3 linked regions of the Rheinheimera salexigens genome follow. The protein of the gene in region 2 interacts with the protein of the main gene of each other region in a pairwise test. Links are inferred from orthologs where the notes say so. Each region holds a gene or a part of one and is shown on either strand. Other genes may lie near its edges.

What was found.
Region 1: the proteins of rplL (region 2) and dnaE interact in binary tests that used the Escherichia coli proteins (3 or more experiments, as listed by UniProt). The link is inferred for Rheinheimera salexigens from one-to-one orthologs.
Region 3: the proteins of rplL (region 2) and parC interact in binary tests that used the Escherichia coli proteins (3 or more experiments, as listed by UniProt). The link is inferred for Rheinheimera salexigens from one-to-one orthologs.

The regions. Positions count from the first base shown.
Region 1 is NZ_MKEK01000001.1:3,052,664-3,064,317, reverse strand. What follows is about bases 4,274-8,344. They hold dnaE (DNA polymerase III subunit alpha), read left to right. Parts: upstream 4,274-4,673; coding sequence 4,674-8,144; downstream 8,145-8,344. Other genes in these bases: accA (acetyl-CoA carboxylase carboxyl transferase subunit alpha), read left to right, coding at 8,162-8,344; rnhB (ribonuclease HII), read left to right, coding at 4,274-4,674. Outside these bases: lpxD (UDP-3-O-(3-hydroxymyristoyl)glucosamine N-acyltransferase), read left to right, coding at 1-350; 3-hydroxyacyl-ACP dehydratase FabZ, read left to right, coding at 353-805; lpxA (acyl-ACP--UDP-N-acetylglucosamine O-acyltransferase), read left to right, coding at 807-1,577; BI198_RS14080 (endonuclease/exonuclease/phosphatase family protein), read left to right, coding at 1,895-2,629; lpxB (lipid-A-disaccharide synthase), read left to right, coding at 2,931-4,100; more of rnhB, read left to right, coding at 4,081-4,273; more of accA, read left to right, coding at 8,345-9,118; tRNA lysidine(34) synthetase TilS, read left to right, coding at 9,253-10,644; BI198_RS14050 (GGDEF domain-containing protein), read right to left, coding at 10,647-11,549. UniProt on the Escherichia coli protein: DNA polymerase III is a complex, multichain enzyme responsible for most of the replicative synthesis in bacteria. This DNA polymerase also exhibits 3' to 5' exonuclease activity. The alpha chain is the DNA polymerase catalytic subunit.
Region 2 is NZ_MKEK01000001.1:29,825-32,506, reverse strand. It holds rplL (50S ribosomal protein L7/L12), read left to right. Parts: upstream 1-999; coding sequence 1,000-1,365; downstream 1,366-2,682. Other genes in the region: rpoB (DNA-directed RNA polymerase subunit beta), read left to right, coding at 1,539-2,682; rplJ (50S ribosomal protein L10), read left to right, coding at 441-935; rplA (50S ribosomal protein L1), read left to right, coding at 1-168. UniProt on the Escherichia coli protein: The binding site for several of the GTPase factors involved in protein synthesis (IF-2, EF-Tu, EF-G and RF3). Is thus essential for accurate translation.
Region 3 is NZ_MKEK01000001.1:3,338,003-3,348,620, forward strand. Bases 3,159-6,193 are described here. They hold parC (DNA topoisomerase IV subunit A), read right to left. Parts: upstream 5,794-6,193; coding sequence 3,523-5,793; downstream 3,159-3,522. Other genes in these bases: BI198_RS15430 (1-acylglycerol-3-phosphate O-acyltransferase), read right to left, coding at 3,159-3,354; BI198_RS15440 (tetratricopeptide repeat protein), read right to left, coding at 5,790-6,193. Outside these bases: gshA (glutamate--cysteine ligase), read right to left, coding at 1-402; gdhA (NADP-specific glutamate dehydrogenase), read right to left, coding at 735-2,087; ribonuclease E inhibitor RraB, read right to left, coding at 2,316-2,705; more of BI198_RS15430, read right to left, coding at 2,710-3,158; more of BI198_RS15440, read right to left, coding at 6,194-7,199; parE (DNA topoisomerase IV subunit B), read right to left, coding at 7,228-9,120; BI198_RS15450 (YqiA/YcfP family alpha/beta fold hydrolase), read right to left, coding at 9,236-9,835; BI198_RS15455 (metallophosphoesterase family protein), read right to left, coding at 9,876-10,618. UniProt on the Escherichia coli protein: Topoisomerase IV is essential for chromosome segregation; it is the principal protein responsible for decatenating newly replicated chromosomes. It relaxes supercoiled DNA.

The sequences.
Region 1 (11,654 bases), 3.0 Mb from region 2 along the record:
TTGCCCATAACGTCAGTATTGGTGACCACACCGCTATGGCCGGTTCTACCGTAGTTGCGGGTAGTACTTCTATTGGTCGTTACTGTATAATTGGTGGCGCTGCAGTCATTAATGGTCATATTGAAATATGTGATGGTGCTCATATTTCAGGTATGGCGATGGTGATGAAACCGATATTAGAAAAGGGTGCTTATACGTCAGGTATTCCTGCGACAAGTAACCGAGAGTGGCGCAAAAACACCGCTAAGCTGCGGCAGATAGATCAACTATATCAGCGCGTAAAAGCGCTAGAGTCGCAGTTTAAAATTCAGCTTGCTTCAACAAGCGCTGACACTACTACAGAGGAATAGCCTTGGCTAATAACTTAAACAGCCTGCAAATTCAGGAAATAATGGCTTTATTGCCACATCGGTATCCTTTTTTGCTTATCGATCGCGTGCTGGATTACACACCGGGCGAAAGCTTAACGGCATTAAAAAATGTTTCAATTAATGAACCTATTTTTACCGGTCATTTTCCTAATATGCCTATTTTCCCTGGAGTATTAATTTTAGAAGCTTTAGCTCAAGCTACAGGTATCTTAGGGTTTAAAACGGTTACCGAGCGTTCAGATAACGAATTATATTTATTTGCCGGTATTGATGACGCTCGGTTTAAAAGACCAGTAGTGCCAGGCGATCAAATGATCTTAGAAGTAAAGTTTTTAAAAGAACGCCGTAATATATGGAAGTTTTACGGTGAAGCAAGAGTTGATGGCCAAGTGGTATGCTCGGCTGAATTAATGTGTGCTAGAAGAGAGCTATAACGTGATCCATCCAACAGCAGTAGTTGAATCCAGCGCCGTCATTGGTAAAAACGTTACGATAGGCCCATTTAGTTATATTGGCCACAACGTGACTTTAGGTGATGACTGTATCGTTGAATCGCATGTAGCCATTAAAGGCCCAAGCAGTTTTGGTCGCGGTAATCATTTTTTCCAATTCTGCAGTATTGGTGAAGCTTGCCAAGATAAAAAATACCGTGGCGAAAATACGCAATTGCTGGTGGGTGATTACAACGTGTTCCGCGAAGGTTGCTCAGTGCACCGCGGTACCGTACAAGATCAAGCTAAAACTATTATTGGTAGCCATAATTTATTTATGAATACCACCCATATTGCCCATGATTGCGTTATTGGTGATAACGTTATCTTTGCCAGTGGTGCTCAAGCCGCCGGCCATGTTCATGTAGGTGACTGGGCTATTTTAGGCGGAATGACAGGCGTACATCAGTTCGTGCATATTGGCCCGCACAGTTTCTGTGGTGGCGGCTCTATTGTGCTTAAAGATGTGCCTCCTTATGTCATGGTACATGGCGCACCCTGCGTGCCAGGCGGTATTAACACTGAAGGCTTAAAGCGTCGTGGTTACAGCAGTGAAGCATTATTAGAAATACGCCGTGCTTATAAAGAAGTGTACCGTAAAAACCAAACCACCACTGAAGCCTTAGCGGTATTAGCCGACAAAGCCCAGCAGTTCCCAGAGCTTAAAGTCTTCACCGATTTTATCGCTAACGCCAGCCGCGGCATAGTGCGTTAGTAATACACTGCTAGCCACAATAAATCATTACCTAGAGCTTCTATTAGTCGCTCTAGGTATAAAAAATATTTGCACTCACCCCGAATAATATCAAGCCGCTATACAGTTACAAGCCGCTATGCAGTTAATTGACAGCCATGTAATTCAACTACCGGTAAATTCTGTTATTTAAGCTAAAGTCAGATGGTTAGTAATTGGTATTAAATAGCATTAACAACAATAGTTGTGATCTTTGTTCTTTGGTTAAGCTACCGTCAACAAGCTGGTCTGTTAATATATAAAATAAGCTTAATAATCTGTAAGGCAGGATATTCGTTATGCTTCGACCCAGTATTGCTCCGCATCAGTTGATCCATCAAGATCAGCCTTTAGATACCAGTTTGCTGGGAGTGATGTGTTGGAATAGTCAGAAGTTAACGATGAGCCCTAAATTTCAGCTCTGTTTAACTCAGTTGTTGGCGCGTTACCCTACGCAATTATTGCTTTTGCAAGAAGCCAAATTAGCCATAAGTAACAAATTACACTTAGATGGCTGGTCTTATGCCATCTCGCCAAATATTCAAACGCCTGCTCATTTATTTGGTGTGCTAACCGCAGGGCAATGCGCCTTTAATGATATTAAACCCATTTTAAGTCAAGTGCGTGAACTGAGCTTTGCTACTCATAAAAGTCAAATTATTACCCAACATCCGTTAAGTAATGGAGACTCGTTATTAGTGGTCAATATTCACGCTATTAACTTTGTTAGTCATAGTCAATTTCAGCAAGAAATTGCGGTATTAAGGCAAATTTTATTACAGCATGAGGGGCCATTAATTGTAGCCGGCGATTTTAATATTTGGAGTCGTTCGCGGCGGTTATATTTAACCCAGTTTTGTCGCGCCATGGGTTTAAAAAAAACCATGATGGAAGACTCTCATCATATAAAAACTTTTTGGCGAGAGCCGTTGGATTTTATTTTGTACCGAGACTTAAAGTTACGTTTAGCTGTGGCAATTAATACGCCTATGGTTTCGGACCATAATCCTATCTATGCCCAGTTTTCATTATAATCTATGCCTGCTTACTGCTAGTTAATTTCTAGCAATCTAATATCAAACTATTAGCAAGCTGTTAGCAAGCTAGCAGTAAACAATAGTTAAACTTGCAGCATTTAACCTTCAAACAAACAGCCCATACCTCGCTATTGAGATAAGCCTTTGCTGATCTTAGCAGCAATTAGCTAATTAAATTTCCAACAGCATAGCAAAGCGGGTAAGATTGTTATTCTAAAATAAGCCAGTTTTTGTCATAGCACGCGGTTAATTATATCGCTGACTAGGCAATGTCATTTACAGAAAAACTAAAGGCGCAATGATTAATATAAATACTGAAATAGTTAAAATAGCCATTATCGTCGGCGAGCACTCTGGTGATATTTTAGGTGCAGATCTAATAAAAGCCTGCCAACAACAGTATCCTAATGCCCAGTTTTATGGCATTGGTGGTCCGCGTATGCAAGCGTTGGGGTTTAAGGCACACTTCGATATGGAAGAGTTAGCTGTCATGGGCATTGTCGAAGTGCTTGGCCGTTTACCGCGATTACTTAAAGTTAAAAAACAGATTATTAGTACATTATTAGCTGACAAGCCAGATGTGTTTGTCGGTATTGATGCCCCCGATTTTAACTTACCGGTAGAATTAAAATTAAAACAAGCCGGCATTAAAACGGTACATTATGTTAGCCCGTCGGTCTGGGCTTGGCGGCATAAACGGATATTTAAAATTGCGGCAGCTACCGATATGGTGTTGTCGTTATTGCCGTTTGAAAAAGCGTTTTATGATAAATACCAAGTGCCTTGTACCTTTGTCGGCCATACCTTAGCCGATAGCATGCCGTTAACGGTGGACAAAGCCGCAGCCAAACAAGCTTTAGACTTAGACAGTAGCGCAAGCGTGTTAGCGATTATGCCAGGTAGTCGCAGTAATGAAATTAAATTGTTGGCAGCAGACTTTCTGCAAGCCGCAGCAATATTACAACAGCAACAGCCTTCGTTACAGTTAATCTGTAATATGGTAACGAACGACAAAGCGGCGCAGTTTGCAGCTATTAAGCAGCAGATAGCGCCAGATTTAAAGGTGCAGGTTTTTATTAATCAAGCACGCGAAGTATTATTAGCCGCCGATGCCACTTTTATTACTTCGGGTACGGCGACGCTAGAGGCCATGTTAGCCAAGTGCTTAATGGTGGTTAGTTATAAAGCCAATTGGCTCACTTACCAAATTGGTAGTCGCTTGGTAAAACTGGCTCATTTTAGTTTGCCTAATTTATTGGCAGGGCGTGGCATGGTCAGTGAGTTATTACAGCATCAAGTCACACCTGCTGCGCTAGTGGCTAACATGCAGCCTTTATTAACGACAGATCGCGAGTCGTTACTAGCCGAATATACCGCTATTCATCAAACGATTAAATGTAATGCCAGTCAGCGCGCAGCTGAAGCAATTTTTAAGGTGATAAATCACAATGCAGTATCAAAGGCCTAATGTCACATTAATCTGTGGTGTGGATGAAGTTGGCCGCGGCCCGTTAATTGGTGCTGTGGTGACAGCCGCTGTTATTCTTGATCCCACTAAACCTATTGCTGGTTTAACCGACTCAAAAAAATTGAGTGAAAAAAAACGCATCTTACTGGCTGAACAAATAAAGTCGCAGGCTTTAGCTTGGGCACTGGGTCGAGCTGAAGTGCATGAGATTGATGAACTGAATATATTACATGCCACTATGTTAGCCATGCGCCGTGCTGTAGCTGCGTTACACATTACGCCGAATTGGGTATTAGTCGATGGTAACCGTACCCCTGATTTTGGTATTAATGCCAGCGCGATAGTCAAAGGTGATGGCTTAGTGCCAGAAATTAGTGCTGCCTCTATTTTAGCTAAAGTAGCGCGTGATAATGAAATGTATGCATTAGATCAAGCCTATCCCCAATATGGTTTTGCTGCCCACAAAGGCTATCCTACTGCCGCACATTTAGCAGCTATTACCGAACATGGCGTGTTAGCACAGCATAGGCGCAGCTTTAAGCCGGTGCGCATCGTGTTGGAGCAACAAGGCTGATGGCAGAACCAAGTTTTATTCATTTACGGGTCCATAGTGACTTTTCATTAGTTGATGGTGTCGCCAAAATAAAACCTATTGTCAAAGCGGCTAGCCAGTTACAGATGCCTGCTTTTGCCTTAACCGATCAAATGAATTTTTGTGGTTTAGTCCGGTATTATAGTGCAGCCCATGCGGCAGGGATTAAGCCGATAATAGGTGTCGACTGTTGGGTGCAACATCCTGGTTTAGGTACTGAGACCAGTCGAATACTGTTATTAGCGGCCGACAATACTGGTTATCAAAATCTATGTGATATTATTTCCAAGGCCTATTTACGTGGTCATGTCATGGGAAAACCACAAATTGACCATGACTGGTTAGCCGAGCATGCTAGCGGCGTTATTGTGCTGTCGGGTGCTAAAGATGGCGTGTTAGGCAAAGCGCTGATTAAACAAAATCAGGCTTTAGTTAATGAGCTAGTGGTGTATTACCAACAGCACTTTCCTAATCGGTTTTATCTAGAACTGTGCCGCACGGGTCGACCTGATGAAGAGCTGTATATTCAGCATGCCATTGCATTAGCTGAGCAACATCAACTGCCTGTAGTGGCCACCAATGAAGTGGTATTTTTAAAAACTGAAGACTTTGCCGCCCATGAAATTCGCGTGGCTATCCATGACAGCTTTACCTTAGATGATAAGCGCCGTCCTAAATTGTATTCAGAGCAACAGTACTTGCGCACAGAGCAAGAAATGCAGCAACTGTTTGCTGACTTGCCTGAAGCTTTAGAAAACTCAGTACAAATAGCTAAACGCTGTAACGTAACTATCCGCTTAGGTGAATACTTTTTACCAGCGTTTCCTACCGGAGACCTATCCGACGCTGACTTTTTAGTTATGAAATCACAAGAAGGCTTAGAGCAGCGTTTATTAACGCTATTTCCTGATGCCAGCGTGCGTGAGCAAAAGCGAGTAGGTTATGACGAACGGTTAGAAATAGAGCTGGGTGTTATTAACCAAATGGGTTTTCCAGGCTACTTCTTGGTAGTAATGGAGTTTATCCAATGGAGTAAAGATAACGATATTCCAGTTGGCCCAGGTCGAGGCTCTGGTGCCGGTTCACTGGTGGCTTACGCGTTAAATATCACGGATTTAGACCCGCTTGAATATGATTTATTATTTGAACGTTTTTTAAATCCCGAGCGGGTATCGATGCCAGACTTTGACGTCGATTTTTGTATGGACCGACGGGACGAAGTTATCGACCACGTTGCCGATATGTATGGCCGTGAAGCGGTATCGCAAATTATTACCTTTGGTACTTTGACAGCCAAAGCGGTTATTCGCGATGTTGGCCGGGTATTAGGCCATCCATACGGTTTTGTTGAGCGAATTTCTAAGCTAGTACCGATGACACCCGGTATGACCTTAGAGCAAGCTTTTAAAGAAGAGCCAAGGTTACCGGAGCTATATGCTCAAGATGAAGAAGTTAAAGATCTAATTGATATGGCGCGGCAATTAGAGGGCGTCACCCGAAATGCCGGTAAACATGCCGGTGGTGTCGTTATTGCGCCGACTAAAATTACTGATTTTTCGCCATTGTATTGTGATGAGCATGGTAATAACCCGGTTACTCAATTTGATAAAAGTGACGTTGAATATGCCGGTTTAGTTAAGTTCGACTTTTTAGGTTTACGTACCCTGACTATTTTGCAGTGGGCGGTCAATATGGCCAATACACGCTTAGCTAAAGAGGGCCGGCCTTTAGTCGACATTAATCATATTCCGCTGGTTGATAAAGCCTGTTTTGACTTACTGCAAAAAGCCGATACTACCGCGGTATTCCAGTTAGAATCGCGAGGTATGAAAGATCTGATCCGCCGCCTGCAACCTGACTGCTTTGAAGATATTATCGCCTTGGTGGCACTGTTTAGGCCGGGGCCGCTTCAGTCCGGCATGGTAGACAACTTTATCGACCGCAAGCGCGGCCGAGAAGCCATTTCTTACCCTGATGAAACCTGGCAGCATGACTCGTTAATACCGATATTAGAACCCACTTATGGCATTATCTTGTATCAAGAACAAGTTATGCAAATTGCCCAGGTGCTGTCCGGATACTCGCTGGGTGGCGCCGACTTATTACGCCGGGCTATGGGTAAAAAGCAACCAGAAGAAATGGCTAAACAGCGCGATACCTTCCAAGAAGGTGCGGCGAAAAACGGTATTGATCCTGATCTGGCGATTAAAATTTTCGACTTAGTGGAAAAGTTTGCTGGTTATGGTTTTAACAAATCGCACTCTGCTGCTTATGCGTTAGTGTCTTACCAAACTTTATGGATGAAAACCCACTTTCCAGCTGAATTTATGGCTGCGGTAATGTCAGCCGACATGGACAATACTGATAAAATTGTTACTTTAGTCGACGAATGTGAACGGATGAGGCTAAAGCTGATCCCGCCTGATGTTAATGCTGGAGTACAAAAATTTACCGTTAACGAGCAAGGCCATATTGTTTACGGTATCGGTGCTATTAAGGGCGTCGGTGAAGGGCCAATAGAAGCCATTATTGAAGCCAGAAAGCAGCATGGTGCTTTTACTGACTTATTTGATTTTTGTGCCAAAGTAGATTTAAAGAAAATTGGCCGTCGGGTAATTGATAAGCTTATTTTAGCTGGCGCTATGGACAAACTAGGACCGCACAGAGCGGCTTTAGCGGCGACCTTAGAGCAAGCGATGAAAGCAGCCGATCAACATGCTAAAGCGCAAGCCGTTGGCCAAGATGACTTATTTGGCTTGCTTAGCCCAGAGCCTGGCGATAGCAGTGCTGCTTTTGTTCAAGTGGTCGCTTGGCCAGATGAAATATGGTTAGAGGGCGAACGAGAAGCATTAGGGCTATACTTAACCGGCCATCCAATTAATCGCTATTTAGAAGAACTACCGCGTTATTCATCTTGTCGTTTAAACGAGCTGCAACCAACGCGTAAAGATCAATCAGTACAAGTTGTTGGTTTAGTGGTGTCGGTGCGGGTAATCGTTAATAAAAAAGGCCGACGCTGGGCAATTGTTACGTTAGATGATAAATCTGCTCGCTTAGATGTGCGGTTTTTCCCTGATATGTTAGAAACTTTTGAAGAACTACTGCAAAAAGACGTTATTTTGGTGATAACGGGACAGGTCAGCTTTGATGATTTTAACGGTGGCCTTACAATGACCGGCCGCGATGTCAGTGAAATAACGCAAGTTCGAGAAAAATCTCTACGTTGTTTGAATATCACTGTACAATCAGCACAAATAGACCACAATTACCTGCAAAGATTACAGCAGGTACTCAGTGAATATAAGGCAGGTACCGTACCGGTTAATATCCGGTATCAGCGCCAGGAAGGCGAGGTGATGTTACAATTGGGTACCCCATGGTGGGTGACACCTGCCGACGCTTTGTTGCACCAGTTAAAACAATTGGCAACAATAGAACTGGAATTTAATTAATTAGGTAGTGACTGTCGATGATGCTGAATTATTTGGAGTTTGAGCAACCAATTGCTGAACTTGAAGCAAAAATAGACGAATTGCGTAACGTAAGTCGCAATGGCGATTACGATTTAGGCTTAGAAGAAGAAATTAATAAACTAAAAGAAAAAAGCCTAACGTTAACCAAAAAAGTGTTTGCTGAGCTAGGTGCTTGGCAAGTCGCGCAATTAGCGCGCCATCCACTAAGGCCCTATACGCTTGATTATATTAAGCATATGTTTACTGATTTTGATGACTTAGCCGGCGATCGCGCTTTTGCAAACGATCACGCTATTATTGGCGGTACAGCGCGCTTAGGCGAGCAACCGGTGATGATTATTGGTCATCAAAAAGGCCGTAATACTAAAGAAAAAATTAAACGTAACTTTGGTATGCCAAGACCAGAAGGCTATCGTAAAGCGTTACGCTTAATGGAAATGGCCGAACGGTTTAAAATGCCAATTTTAACCTTTATTGATACCCCTGGCGCTTATCCTGGTATTGGCGCAGAAGAGCGCGGCCAATCTGAAGCCATAGCTCGTAACTTAAAAGTGATGGCTGGTTTAAAAGTGCCAGTAGTCTGCACTGTTGTTGGCGAAGGTGGTTCAGGCGGTGCTTTAGCTATCGGTGTTGGCGATAAAGTGAATATGTTGCAATACAGTACTTACTCGGTTATTTCGCCAGAAGGCTGTGCATCTATTTTATGGAAAAGTGCTGAAAAAGCCCCTTTAGCCGCCGATGCTATGGGTATTACTGCAGCGCGGATCAAAGAATTAAAGCTGATTGACGAAGTAGTGCCAGAGCCATTAGGTGGCGCGCATCGCTCAGCAGAGCAAATGGCCAAAAATTTAAAACAAGTGTTACTGCAAGATTTAACGGTTTTAAATAAAATGAGCATAGATGACTTATTAGACCGTCGTTATAAGCGTCTAATGTCATACGGTTACTGTTAATCGTTAATTATTAATAGATAACAACTACTAAATTAAGCCAGCACCTAAGTGCTGGCTTTTTGTTATATATCTGGGATATTACGCTCTGGACTATCTAGCCTGTTTTTACTACGGAAGCCAAAGACTGAGTGAGTATGAGTACACTAAGCGCAGAAGTTTTATTAGACCAATTACTACAACAAGGGCTACAGCAAGGCTCTGAGCAACAGCAAACACTGCAAGCTGAGCACCAAGTGGTGTTAGCGCTCAGTGGTGGCTTAGATTCTATGGTACTGCTAGATTTGCTGGCTAAAGCGCGGCAACTGTGTGGCTTTAACTTGCAAGCGGTGTATATTAATCACGGTTTAAGCGCCAACGCAGCAGCATGGGCAGAATTTTGTCAGCAGCAATGTGCCCAGCGCCAAGTTGAGTTTACAGCAGTCAGTCTTAATCTTGAGGGGCGGCATAATTTAGAGGCCCGTGCCCGACAAGCTCGCTATGCAGCACTAAGCAACTTTATTCAGTCAGATAAACATGTGTTGCTAACCGCGCATCATGCTGATGATCAAATAGAAACGTTATTATTAGCCTTAAAGCGTGGAGCAGGCCCAGCCGGATTAAGCGGTATAGCCGCAACCAAAACTTTTGCAGCAGGGCAGATATTACGGCCATTACTCGCCTTTAGCCAAGCCCAATTGCAACAGTATGCTACCGAGCAGCAATTAAACTGGGTGGATGATGAAAGCAATGCCGACACCCAATATGAGCGCAATTTTATTCGTCATCAAGTGGCACCCTTATTACGTGAACGCTGGCCGCACTTTGCCAAAACGGCCAGTCGTAGTATGCAAATAGTGGCTAATATGCAGCAGTTGGCCGATCATTATACCGAGCAGTTTTATGCCAATGTAGTGCTTGATGACTGCTTACAATTAGCAGCGTTAGCGCAATATGTGCCGCTACAGCAAGATTTACTGATCCGGCGCTGGTTAGCCGCTAGTGGGCTTAATCCATCAGTACAATGGTTAGACACCTTATACCAAACAGTTATCCAAGCACGGGTCGATAGCAGCCCTATGCTGATGTTAGAAGGGTATAAAATCCGACGTTTTGCCGATAAGTTGTATAAAGTGGCGCCAGTAACGATTGCTAAGCCAAACTACCAATTAGCGTGGCAGGGTGAATCACAGTTATTGCTACCCGATGATTTGGGCCAATTGCATTTTATGGCTTCAGCAGCCGAAACTGAACAGGTAACGGCAACACTAATGGCGCCAAGCGAAGCCCTACCGTTAGTAGATGCAAATGCCAGTATTGTCTTTGGTAAGCTTAGTTTATCGTTTAAACCGGCCACAGCCAGCCAACACAAGCCATTAAAGCAATGGTTTAAGTTATGGCAAGTACCGCCTTGGCAGCGTTTACGGGTGCCATTACTATTGAACCAGCAACAGCAGCTGATTGCGGTAGTAGGCTATGCTTCAGCCATACCAACGCAACAGGCTAAATACTGGTTACGTTGGTCGCCAACAGCGGCTGAACAAAAATAAGCTTAAAGTGCGATGCGCAGTTTACTTTTACCGGCATTTTTGGCTTGGTATAACGCCTGATCTGCTGCGGTAAATAATTGCGCTAAGCTTTGATCCGGCTGCAGCAAAGCTAAGCCAATACTGACGGTAACTTGATACTTCTGACACAAGGCAATTTGGTTAATGGTTTTTAATAAGCGCCGGGCAATAAGCTCAGCACTGGCGGTATCAGCAGCAGATAACAAAATAGCAAACTCATCGCCACCAAAGCGAAATACGCTATCAGTGATACGTAAGGTATCGCGCATAGTGTTAGCGACCGCAATTAACAACTCATCACCCGTACTATGGCCAGCAATATCATTAACTTGTTTAAAATTATCTAAATCTAATAACATTAAACCACAGCTATCATCATACCGTTTTGCCAATTGCACTGCTTTATTTAAGCTATCGTCAAAAAAGCGACGGTTACCTAAGCCCGTTAAAGTGTCTTTTAAAGCCATTTGCTGTAAGCGACTGACCACTAAGGCATTACGCAACGCAAATAACCACTCAGTTTCTAATTGCAGTAACTCACGCTGTAACATTGGCGTAAAAGCACTATCGCTTTGATACACTAACTCGGCTAAGCATTGCTGATTCAAAATCAACATACTGCGATGTTCATAAATCGCCGCTTTTGAGCCGCTAGCGATAAAATCACCCACCGCAGTATGCACCTGCAGCCAAGCCAAAGGCAAAAGCTTGCCGGCCGCCATCGAGACAATATTAAGTTGTTGCTGTATTTCTAAGGTAGTTTGTAATTGACTGACTAAGCTTTGTTCGCGACCTTGCGGCTGCTCAGGCCAATGTTCTAGCTTTGTTATAGCGGCATAACTGGGGGCATTACTGCCGCCATTATCCTGTAGCAAAGCATATTCCATGATTAAACCCTTTATAAATTATCGTTCTTACATGGACTAATGCAAACATTAGGCCATAATTAAAGGGTTGTTATATTTAACTAAAACACGGTTTACAGCTAAAAA
Region 2 (2,682 bases):
GATTTCGAAAGCGATCATTTAAGAGAGAACTTAGAATCATTATTAGTAGCATTAAAGCGTGCTAAACCATCTGTAGCTAAAGGTGTTTTCATCAAGAAAGTTACCATTTCATCTACACATGGTGCAGGCTTAACATTAAACCAAGCATCATTAACTGCTACGGTTTAATCGTTAGTGCTTTACAGGGCGCAGTGGTTGTTTTATAATCTTGCGCTCATTTTTTAGGGTAGAAAATGCAGTTTAGGCTGCGTTTTCCGTCCAAGACCGTAGGTGCCATAAAAATTTTATGGCTTAAAATAACAACCTACGCAGACGGTGCAGACCCCAGGAAGAATTAGATTCCTTCTGGCCTCACCGTAAATCGCGCGCCTTATGGCAACATAAGGCGATGTGTAGGAAACTGGACAATAATGTCCAGATGAACCAGGAGTTAAGAGCCAATGGCTATTAAGCTTGAAGACAAAAAAGCAATTGTTGCTGAAGTCCAGGAAGCTGCCAAAGGTGCTTTATCTGCGGTAGTCGCAGACGCTCGTGGTGTCACTGTAGGCAAAATTTCTGCGCTGCGCAAGCAAGCGCGTGAAGCTGGTGTATGGATGAAAGTTGTCCGTAATACATTAGTACGCCGTGCAGTAGAAGGCACTGACTTCGAGTGTCTGAAAGATGTATTTGTAGGCCCAACGTTAATTGCGTTCTCTTCAGAGCACCCAGGTGCTGCAGCGCGAATTTTTAAAGAATTCGCTAAAGAGAACAAAGACTTTGAGCTTAAAGGTGCAGCTTTCAGCGGTGATACAGTGGATATCGAGTTGCTAGCATCGTTACCAACATACGACGAAGCTATTGCACGCTTGATGAGCACAATGAAAGAGGCAGCAGCCGGCAAACTTGTACGTACAATTGCCGCGGTTCGCGACCAAAAACAAGAGCAAGCCGCGTAATAATACGTTTGGTTTGATAGTAAAGTTTAATCGGGATTCGTCCCCTAATTTAGGGATCTGAGCAATGTCAGTGACTAAAGATCAAATCTTAGATGCTATCGCAGCAATGTCTGTAATGGATGTAGTTGAATTAGTATCTGCAATGGAAGAAAAATTCGGCGTTTCTGCCTCTGCTGCTGTAGCTTCTGCTGCAGGTCCAGCGGCTGCTGTTGAAGAACAAACAGAGTTTAACGTAGTGTTAGCTGGTATTGGCGCAAATAAAGTGTCAGTAATCAAAGCTGTTCGTGGCGCTACAGGTTTAGGTCTGAAAGAAGCGAAAGACTTAGTTGAATCAGCTCCAGCTGTTATCAAAGAAGGCGTTTCTAAAGACGAAGCAGCAGAACTTAAGAAAATTCTTGAAGAAGCTGGTGCCTCTGTTGAAGTTAAATAATCCGGCTTATACTGGATTGTTTGCCTGAGATGTAGGCTGGGCTGGTGATGAATTAATCACCGGCCTTTTTGCGCTGTGGGACAATGATTTCCCCACCCCGTTGCTACCATGGCTGGTATCAATTACATCCAATAATGGATGTCGGGAAAAAAATCAGCAAGCTGAGGAACCCCATGACTTATTCTTATTCTGAGAAGAAACGTATCCGTAAGGACTTCGGCAAGCGTCCGGAAGTTCTGGATGTGCCATACCTGTTGTCGATTCAGATTGAATCTTTCAGCAAATTTATCGAGCCAGATCCGGAAGGTGGCTACGGCTTAGAAGCCGCATTCCGTTCTGTTTTCCCAATTAAAAGCTACTCGGGTAGCGCGGAATTGCAGTACGTTAGCTACCGTATTGGGGAGCCCGTATTTGATGTAAAAGAATGTCAGATCCGCGGTGTCACATACTCAGCGCCATTACGCGTTAAGCTGCGTATGGTTATTTATGACAGAGAAGCAGCACCAGGTACGATTAAAGACATTCGTGAGCAAGAAGTTTACATGGGTGAAATCCCGCTAATGACTGAGAATGGTACTTTTGTCATTAACGGTACTGAACGTGTTATCGTTTCTCAGCTACACCGTAGTCCAGGTGTGTTCTTTGATCATGACCGAGGCAAAACTCACTCATCAGGTAAAGTGTTGTATAACGCTCGCGTTATTCCTTACCGTGGTTCTTGGTTAGACTTTGAATTTGACGCCAAAGATAATTTATTTGTCCGTATCGACCGTCGCCGTAAATTACCGGCTACGATCTTATTGCGTGCATTAGAATTAAGTACTGAAGAAATCTTAGAAACTTTCTTTGAAAGCACTAAGTTCGAAATTAAAGATGGCAAACTGCTTATGGCAGTGATTGCTAATCGTCTGCGCGGTGAAACTGCTGCATTCGATATTAAAGACAATGATGGCGAAATTATCGTAGAACAAGGTCGCCGTATCACCGCCCGCCATGTGCGTCAGCTAGAAAAAACTGGCATGACCATGATGGAAGTACCACATGAGTACGTAGTTGGCCGTGTCTTGTCAAAAAATTACGCTGACCGTTCAACCGGAGAGATTATTGCCGAGGCGAACGCAGAGCTCACATTGGAGCTGTTAGCAACACTGGCTACTGCCGGTTATGATAGTTTTGAAACACTGTATATTAATGACTTAGATCACGGTGCTTATGTCTCTGAGACAATTCGTATTGATCCAAGTAGCAACAAGATGGAAGCGCTTGTTGAAATCTACCGTATGATGCGTCCTGGTGAACCACCAACGCGCGATGCGG
Region 3 (10,618 bases), 3.3 Mb from region 2 along the record:
CCGATAAATATGCTTCATCTGGCCAGCTCGAGAACTACCATATTGGGCTATAGGCACACTTTTATTACCTTGCACCGCGCAAGGCATGCTCGCTGGCCATAAATGCTCATCCGCAAGTTCGCTGGCACTATAGCGATGGATCTGCTCTAAAAAGCCAAGGGTATCGCTGATATGTTCACCCGCAGGTGTAATAAATTCTAATAGCGATTCGGAATAATCAGTGGTGATATACGGGTGGGTTAAAGCCGAACCAAATGCCAGTGGATGACCCTGTTGTGACAACTTACTAGCTGTGGTTACTCGCAAGCCTTCTTTTTCGATGCCGCGAACAATATGTACTAGGGTTTGGTTTAGGCCTGTATCTGCAAGCTGTGCCAAACGTGGAGTAAGGGATGGCGTCATAAAAACCTCTGTATTAAATCAATTAATTAGACCTATCGGCCTTACTCGTTTTGCTAAGCCAATCATTTAATAAGGGTTAGCGGCTCCAACTTGCCAAATTAGAGCTGAGTATTATATTTGCAGCTCAATAACAGACAATCCCCTAAAACTGCAAATGACTTTTAACTATATGTAACAATAATCGATTTAAATAACTGTTTAATGCCAACGGCAGATTATTGATTAAAAACAGTCATTCAGGTCATAAAAAATTTGCAATAAAAAGGGGTTGTAGCGTATTAACAAAAAATTAATATGCTACGACCCCTTTTTAGGCGTTCTATTTTACTTAATTACACTAAACCTTGCTCAATCATGGCATCGGCGACGCGGCGAAAGCCGGCAATATTGGCTCCTAACACTAAATTGCCTTCCGCACCAAATTCACTCGCGGTATCGCGGGCGCTGCTGTAGATATTGCGCATAATTATTTTTAACTGCTCGTCTACTTCTGCAAAGCTCCAACTACGCATACTGGCATTTTGAGCCATTTCTAGCTGACTAGTCGCGACACCTCCTGCGTTAGCTGCCTTGCCCGGACCATATGCGATTTTAGCTTCTAAAAACACTTCTACCGCAGCTTGAGTTGAGGGCATATTAGCGCCTTCAGACACCGCGATGCAGCCATTTTGAACTAATACAGTAGCATCTGCAGCCGTTAACTCATTTTGGGTGGCACAGGGGAAGGCTAAGTCTGCTGGGTAGCGCCATACCGCATGGCCATCGTCGGGATAGTCAGCTACTGGCGTGTATTCCGCATCAGGATGGTGACTAATATATTCACTTAACCGCGCATGTTGCACTTCTTTTAATTGTTTTAATGTCGCTAGAACAATGCCGGATTTGTGATAAATAGTGCCTGCAGAGTCAGAGCAACTAACAGCAATAGCACCTAATTGCTGCAGCTTTTCAATAGTGTAAATGGCCACATTACCCGAGCCTGAGACTAAACATTGTTTATCTTGCAAAGTCTGCTGCCGATCTTGCAGCATATATTTGGCGAAATATACGCAACCATAACCAGTGGCTTCCTTACGCACTAATGAGCCGCCCCACAATAAACTTTTACCGGTAAAAACCCCATCAAAACTATTGGCTAAGCGCTTATATTGACCAAACATATAACCAATTTCGCGCGCCCCTACGCCAATATCACCTGCTGGCACATCGGTATTTGGGCCAATATGTCGATACAGTTCATTCATAAAAGACTGACAAAAACGCATAATTTCGGCATCTGAACGGCCTTTAGGGTCAAAGTTAGCCCCGCCTTTAGCGCCGCCAATAGGTAAACCGGTTAACGCATTTTTAAAAACTTGTTCAAAACCTAAAAATTTAATAATGCTGGCATTAACACTAGGATGAAAGCGTAAGCCGCCTTTAAACGGCCCTAATGCTGAGTTAAATTCTATTCGATAACCTTTATTAACATGGATCACGCCATTATCATCAGCCCAAGGCACCCGAAACATAATTTGCCGCTCAGGCTCAATCATTCGCTCAATAATGGCATGGCGCCGATATTTATCATCTTGCTCAAGCACCATGGTTAAAGATTCTAATACTTCTTCTACGGCTTGATAGAACTCTGCTTGTGCAGGGCTACTTAGCATCAGTTTTGCTATGGTGCTGTGTATGTACGTCATAAGTATCCCTGTATATTTAATGTTCACTCCATTCTTGATGAAAAGCACGCTAGCCGTCAACAGATAATGAAATATAACTCAGCTAAAATGCATAAATATGCGAAATATCAAATATAGATTTTAATGATATACACTGATTATAGGTGGTTATGACAATACCAATAAAAAAGCCAGTTGCGGCTGGCAACTGGCTTTGGCTAAAACTACTTTTTAGTGCAATATGCGCTTTCAGTGAGCGGTATGCTCTTCGTCTTCATCATCAGCATCGTCAAAGTCTGCTTCGTCACCTTCGAAATACGTGCCCCAACCGTCATATTCTACGCCATGCTTTTTGGCTAAAGCTTCTAACTTAAGCGCATCGGCAACGATAGTTTCTGTGACCAGTGATTGTTCACGAATAGCATCAAATACCCAAGCACTGTCGCCATCTTCAAATTCGACTTCTTCTGCATCGGTAACTTCATAGCCTAACTTGAATAACGCAACCGCCAGCTTTTCTAGTTTGGTAAAATCTTGATCATAAAAGTGATGCTCAATAGTATATTCTGCATCTGGATCGCTACCATCTTCTAATAGTGCATTGATTGTTTCTTCAGTAAACTCTTGCCAGTTTTCCATAGTTCTACTCTTTAACGGTAATATTTTGCGCAGTGTAATCTTTGCCCAGTTCGGTATCAAGCATTGCGATCTGCTGAGCCATTTTTTGGTTCAGATTCTCAGAAAACTGACGGATATTAGGCTTACCTTCTGGCAAATGCACAGGCGCTAACATTTGGATAATAACCTTGCCATTATTCCAGCGATTAAATTTAAATTGCTGGTGGGTGCTGCTCATACATACCGGTATTATTGGCACATTCGCTTCTAAGGCAATATGAAATGCCCCGGCTTTAAAGGGCAATAAACCCCGGCCATAGCTACGCGTACCTTCAGGAAACATCCACACTGAGATATTGTCACGGCTAATGCGCTCAGCGGCTGCTAGCATAGTAGATAATGCCCGACTTTTATTTTTACGATCAATTAAAATATTGCCACTTAACCAATACAATTGACCAAAAAAAGGCACAAATTTTAAGCTTTTTTTACCTAAGGTCACCGTGCGTGGTTGAACGGCATTACTAATAGTAAATAAATCTAAATTGTTTTGATGGTTAGCGACATAAACATAAGGCTTTGAGCTGTCGATATTTTCAACGCCACGTATTTCAACTTGGATGCCTAAAATTTTTGATACACTGCCATACCAATGCGAAAAAATGCGCACGTTATCAGCGTGAAATGGCCTTACTAAACAAATAAGTAAGCCAGCTAAAGTACTAAAAATAAAAACAACACTAATAAAACTATTCGTAAAACCGCTATCACTATATTCTCCGTTGACACTACAAGCGAACTAAAAGGCGCCAAAAAAAGGGCGCCTAGTATAACGAGTTTAATTATCTGTGCTGGTTGGATCACTATTTAGCTGTACAGCATCTATACGCTGTAAGCCTCTTGGTAATTTATTACCGCGACGACCTCGCTCACCATGATAATGTTGTAAATCATCTGGTTTTAACGTCAGTTTACGCTTACCTGCTATCAGTGTCACGCTACCATCAACTGGTACGATGGCTAACTGACAAATATATTCTTCTCTACTGGCAGCACGTGCACTTGGGATCGACATGATTTTATTACCCTTACCTTTACTAAGCTTAGGTAATTCTGCCACGGGGAACACTAGCATTCGGCCTTCGTTAGAGATAGCTAACACTAAGTCGGTTGCTGGTTGTTTTACCACTACCGGTGCCAGCACTTTCGAGCCTTTAGGCAAACTAAGCACGGCTTTACCGGCTTTGTTGCGGCTAAGTAAATCAGCAAACTCAGCAATAAATCCATAACCAGCATCGGATGCTAATAACATGGCTTGTTTATCTTCACCCATTAACAAGTGTTCAAAGCTTTCGCCAGCAACAATACCAAAACGACCACTTAGCGGTTCACCCTGACCTCGCGCAGAGGGTAAGTCATGGGCTTCGGTGGCAAAACTGCGGCCTGATGAATCTAAAAATACCGCTTGCTGGTTTGAGCGACCACTGACCATGGCTTTAAAAGCATCTCCGGCACGATAGCTTAGGGCATTGCCATCGACATCATGACCTTTAGCACAGCGTACCCAACCTTTTTCTGACAACACGACGGTTATAGGCTCGCTGGGCAGTAATTCTCTTTCGCTTAAGGCTTTGGCTTCGCCCCGCAATACAATGGGGCTGCGGCGATCATCACCATATTTTTCAGCATCGGCTATTAATTCATCACGGATCAATTTGGTCAGCTTTTTCTCTGAAGCCAAAATGGCCTCTAATTTATCTCGTTCTTTGCTTAGCTCATTGAGCTCAGCACGGATTTTGATTTCTTCTAACTTAGCTAGCTGGCGTAGCTTTAATTCTAAAATTGCTTCGGCTTGGCGATCGGTAATGCTAAACGCAGCCATTAACTCTGGTTTAGGTTTATCATAACTGCGCACTATCCGAATAACTTCATCAATATTTAAAAAAGCAATTAATAAGCCTTCTAATACGTGTAATCTATCCAGTACTTTATCTAAGCGATGCTGTAAGCGGCGGCGCACGGTATCACGACGGAACACTAACCATTCGCTAAGAATTTCTACTAAGTTTTTTACCCGTGGTCGCTGATCTAGCCCTAAAATATTTAGGTTAACTCGATAACTTTTTTCTAAATCGGTTGTGGCAAATAAGTGTTGCATCAATTGCTCGGTATCAACCCGATTTGAGCGTGGCACAACCACTATACGAGTAGGACTTTCGTGATCTGACTCATCACGTAAATCGGTCACCATCGGCAGTTTCTTTGCCTGCATTTGCGCGGCAATTTGCTCTAATATTTTTGAGCCCGATGTTTGATGCGGCAACGCCGTAATCACAATATCACCATCTTCTAACTGATACAGTGCTCGCATTTTCACACTGCCGCGGCCAGTTTCATAAATGGCAGCTAGTTCGTGACTTGGGCTAATAATTTCGGCATCAGTTGGGTAATCAGGGCCTTTAACAAACTGCATTAAGTCAGTAACAGTACTTTTTGGTTTATCTAATAACAAAGCACAGGCGTTGGCGACTTCACGGGCATTATGTGGCGGGATATCCGTGGCCATACCAACCGCAATACCAGTAATACCATTGAGTAGAATATGTGGTAACCGAGCCGGTAACACTCTAGGCTCATCCATAGTGCCATCAAAGTTAGGCAACCAATCTGTAGTGCCCGCACCCAATTCTGATAATAATACTTCGGCAAAGCGGGACAGTTTAGATTCGGTATAACGCATAGCGGCGAATGATTTTGGATCATCCGGTGCACCCCAGTTACCTTGGCCATCAACTAACGGATAGCGATATGAAAAAGGCTGAGCCATTAATACCATAGCTTCATAACAGGCAGAGTCACCGTGAGGGTGAAACTTACCTAACACGTCACCTACAGTACGGGCTGATTTTTTATATTTAGCTAAATGGGATAAGCCTAATTCTGACATCGCATAAATTATGCGTCTTTGCACTGGCTTTAAACCGTCGCCAATATGCGGTAAAGCACGATCCATAATAACGTACATTGAATAGTTCAAATAGGCGTCTTCTGTAAAACGTCTTAACGCCAGTTGTTCAACGCCATCGTGAGAAATTACCGTTTCTGTCATGCTTGTTCCTGTTTACTGTTCTTGTTATTGCTAGCTAACAATTTTTTGCGCCGAAAAAGCTGCCATATTAGCAAGATCGATAATATTAACGTGCTGCTACCTAACACTATTTGCCATAACATTTGCAACTTATGGCTACTTTCAACTTCTTGCAGCCGTAACGCTTTTAGTTCGTTATCTTGTAATAATAATAAATTTTGTTGTTGCTGTTGTTCTTGAGCAAACACTAAACGCATCCGTTCTAGCGCCAGCTCATTATCCTCATTTCGCTGCTGTTTAAATTGCTGCATAAACTGTTCTAATTGCTGATAAGCCCGCTCAAACTCACCCGACTCTGCTAACAATTGGCTTTTAACATAAGTTAAGCCCATCGCGAGTTCGCTATCGTTTTCCAGCGCCAAACTTTGCTCGGCCAATAATAGCTGCTGCATCGCTAAACTGGTTTGTTTTAATCGCTGTAAAATAAGCGCTTTTTCATAATGATGAGTGGCTATATGCACTTTGGCTTGTAACTGCGGTAAGTATGCTTCGGCTTTATTAATATAGGAAATTGCCGCATCACCTGCGCCACTGGCACTGCTGGTAATCGCTAATCCTAAATAGGTGTGATACAAGTTCATTACATCAGTCGAAGCAGATTCAGCTTGCAATATTTCATTATATAGCTGCAGTGACAGCTGATATTGTTGTAAAAAACCATAAGTGCGGGCTAGATTAAACTTTACCGTAACGATATTTTTTTGCCAACCTAGCTCTTGATAAAGTTGCAAGGCTGTTTTTAATAAAACGATACCTTCTTCTTCAAATGATATGCTGACATACAATAAGCCTAATTCAGCATTAACTTCAGCTATTAAGGCTTTATTTTGTAAAATTTGCGCCCGATGATAGGTATCTTGTAATAATGCCAAGGCTTGTTTATGTTTATTGAAGCTTAAATAAATCGCAGCTTGGTTAATATGACCGCGTAAAATTTGCACCTCATCATCTAATAAGGTCGCCAGCGCGATGCCGGTTTCATAGCGCTGCATAGCTTGCTCGGTATCGGCCTGCATTTCCAATGCAAAACCCAGCGCATAGAGTAATTTAACTCTTAACAAAGATTGCTGCTCTGCTAATAAGGTTAAGCCTTGCTCGGCCGCTTGCTGCTGTTCAATATGCCGGCCTAATACTTCAAATAATATGGCTTGCTCATAATACCAACGTGCTTGAAGTTGGCTTGATAAACCAACCCGTTCCTCTTGATGCTGTTGCAATAGTGCCAGCATAGCATCAGGTTGTTGGTACTTTTCTGTTGTCACTTTTTTTAGCCACGCCGGTAATTCAGCACTTTCGCTATTAGCAACCGCAGAAAAGCCCGTTATCAACGTCAGGAAAACCAGTATGAATACAAGATATTTTTGCAAAGCCTCAGCCCTTTTCTGCATGTGACCGTTAAGCAACAACCGCTTTATCACCTTTTTGCTCTAACCAAGCACGCCTATCGGAGGCGCGCTTTTTCGCTAATAACATATCCATTAACTCGAAAGTTTGCTCGTAATCATCAATGGTTAATTGCACTAAACGACGAGTATTGGGATCCATCGTGGTTTCGCGCAGTTGCAGCGGGTTCATTTCACCTAGACCTTTAAAACGCTGCACGTTAACTTTACCGCGTTTTTTCTCGGCTTCAATTCGATCCAGCACACCATCTTTTTCGGCTTCATCTAGCGCATAATAAACATCTTTACCAATATCAATGCGATACAGTGGCGGCATGGCCACATATACATGTCCTGCTGCGACTAAAGTCCGGAAGTGACGCATAAACAACGCACATAATAAGGTGGCAATGTGTAAGCCATCTGAGTCGGCATCGGCTAAAATACATACTTTACCGTAGCGCAATGCCGATAAATCTTCACTATCGGGGTCGATACCAATAGCGACTGAAATATCATGTACTTCTTGTGAAGCTAAAATTTGTCCAGAATCGACTTCCCAAGTATTAAGAATTTTACCGCGCAGCGGCATAACAGCTTGAAATTCGCGATCTCGCGCTTGTTTAGCACTACCACCGGCTGAGTCTCCTTCGACTAAAAACAATTCTGTTTGCTTTAAATCTTGGGCTGAACAGTCGGCTAATTTACCCGGCAATGCAGGGCCTGAGGTCACTTTTTTCCTGACCACTTTTTTTGCAGCTTTTAATCGTTTCTGCGCATTGTTGATACAAAACTCAGCTAATTGCTCAGCAATAACAGTATGTTCGTTTAGCCATAAACTAAAGGCATCTTTTACTACCCCGCTAACAAACGCCACTGATTGGCGTGACGATAAGCGCTCTTTAATTTGGCCAGCAAATTGTGGATCTTGCATTTTGGTCGATAAAATATAACCACAACGATCCCAAATATCATCTGCTGAGAGTTTAATGCCGCGAGGTAATAAGTTTCTAAACTCACAAAATTCACGTAAGGCTTCTAACAAACCTTGGCGTAAACCATTAACGTGGGTACCGCCTTGTGGAGTTGGAATTAAGTTAACATAGCTTTCAGTAATTAACTCGCCACCTTCTGGCAACCACAACAGAGCCCATTCTACCGCTTCGTTACTGGCAGCAAATTTGCCCACAAAAGGGGTTTCGGGCAAGCAAACATAGCCTTGTACCGCTTCGGCTAAATAATCTTCAATACCGGCTTGATAGCACCATTCATATTGTTGTTTATTAATTTGATCATCAAAGCTAACGGTTAAACCCGGACATAAAACCGCTTTTGCTTTTAATACATGCAGTAAACGGCTAACAGAAAATTTGGCTGAGTCAAAATAAGTGGGCGTAGGCCAAAACCGGACTCGGGTACCGGTGTTACGTTTACCCACGGTACCCGTAATGGCTAACTCGCTAACTTTATTGCCCTGCTCAAAAGCCATTTCATAAATGCTGCCATCTCGACGTATTGATACATCGACCCGACTAGATAAAGCGTTAACAACTGAAATACCTACACCATGCAAACCGCCCGAAAACTGATAGTTTTTATTCGAGAACTTACCACCGGCATGTAAGCGGCAAAATATTAACTCTACCCCGCTTACGCCCTCTTCAGGGTGAATATCGACCGGCATACCACGGCCATTATCAATTACCTCTAAGGATTGATCGCTGTGTAATATGACTTGCACTTTATCGGCATGGCCCGCTAAGGCTTCATCCACACTGTTGTCGATGACTTCTTGGGCTAAATGGTTCGGTCTTGTGGTGTCGGTATACATTCCAGGACGGCGTTGTACCGGCTCTAAACCTGTTAAAACTTCAATTGAATCGGCATTATATATTTGTGTCGTCATATTCTCAGTCATTAGCAGAAAACCTCTGCGCATTCATCCGCGATATTATTACGCAATATCTGTACGCAATATCAGTACGCCATATAAACAAAATATGGCGTAGACTACCAAAACGCTAGTTAAGTTGGCAAAATTCAGTAATAGTGCTTAATTGTTGCTGATAATCAGTATAACTATGATTACCGCCTTCACGGACATTAATCAATGCGCCTTGATAATAATCCAGCGCTAAACGGTAATCTAACACTTCATCACCGGTTTGCAATAATACCAAATAGTTATGTGGCTGCTGTAATGTCGTTGGCATAAGCTGTTTAAGGCTGGTCATGTGCTCAGGCGTTACCTGATAAGCCTGCTCTAACACTGGATGATAATAATCACCCAAATGTTGTGATAATACCGTATGCGGCGCAACCGCTGGATTAATCAAACATGCACGGCAACCATACTCTTCGGCAATACAGGTGGCTAAAAAGCCGCCTAGCGAACTACCAATTAATGCTAGTTGTTGCCCATTCCCCCCTGTAGTGGTAATACCCGATTGCTCAAGATGCTGTTTAATGGTGGCCAGAGCAGCGTCAGGTTCGTATGGCACATCTAAAGCTGTAAAATGTATATGTGGGTAATGAGTTGCAAAATAGGCTTGGGTTTGTTGTGCTTTTTCTGATTGTGATGAACTAGCAAAGCCATGCAAATATACCACTATTTTAGTCATTCATGCTCCTATGTAAGTGTCCCTAACTAATTATTACTAACTAATTGTTTCTATCTAAGGATCGAAATTGCCATTGTACAGTTTGATCGGCATTAAATATCCAGTCACACCACTGTGGACCTTGATCGATAGTTTGCCACTCTGGCGTGGCTAAAAACTGCACCGAGCTGGCCGGACAACCTACTATATTTACCTTAGCAAAACGCGCACTGTAAGCATAATGGCTATGGCCATGTGCAATGCCCTGGATCCGGCTATCAGCCAAAATATGCTGCCACAGAATGTCGGCATCCAATTGACCATGGATATCAATTGAGCAGCCTAATGGTCGTGGGTGATGATGACAAAACAACCACACTGCTTTGGCCGCGCTATTTTCAGCGCTATGCTGAATAAATTGTTTAGTACTAAGCTGTAACTGCTGTTGTAGCCAATGTTGTTGCTCAAGTCCAAACACTCCACTAGGGGTTGGGCCTTTAGTATTAAGCAACAGCAGCTGCCAACTGGCTAAGCGTAAACTTGTTGCCGCTTGAAACGGCGCAATATGACTTAACATCTCAAGCTGCTGTAAATCATCATGATTGCCGGGCAAACAAAACACTGGACAGGTTAACGGCGCAAAAATGTCGGCTAATAATTGATAGGAAGCAGCACTGGCATTTTGCACCAAATCACCGCTTAAAATCACGCCATCTGGCTGCTCTTGGCACAGCTGTTCCACTATCGCTTGTAAATATTTCGCCGGTTGGATCTGTTGATAAAATTCGTCTGCCGTTGGCATTA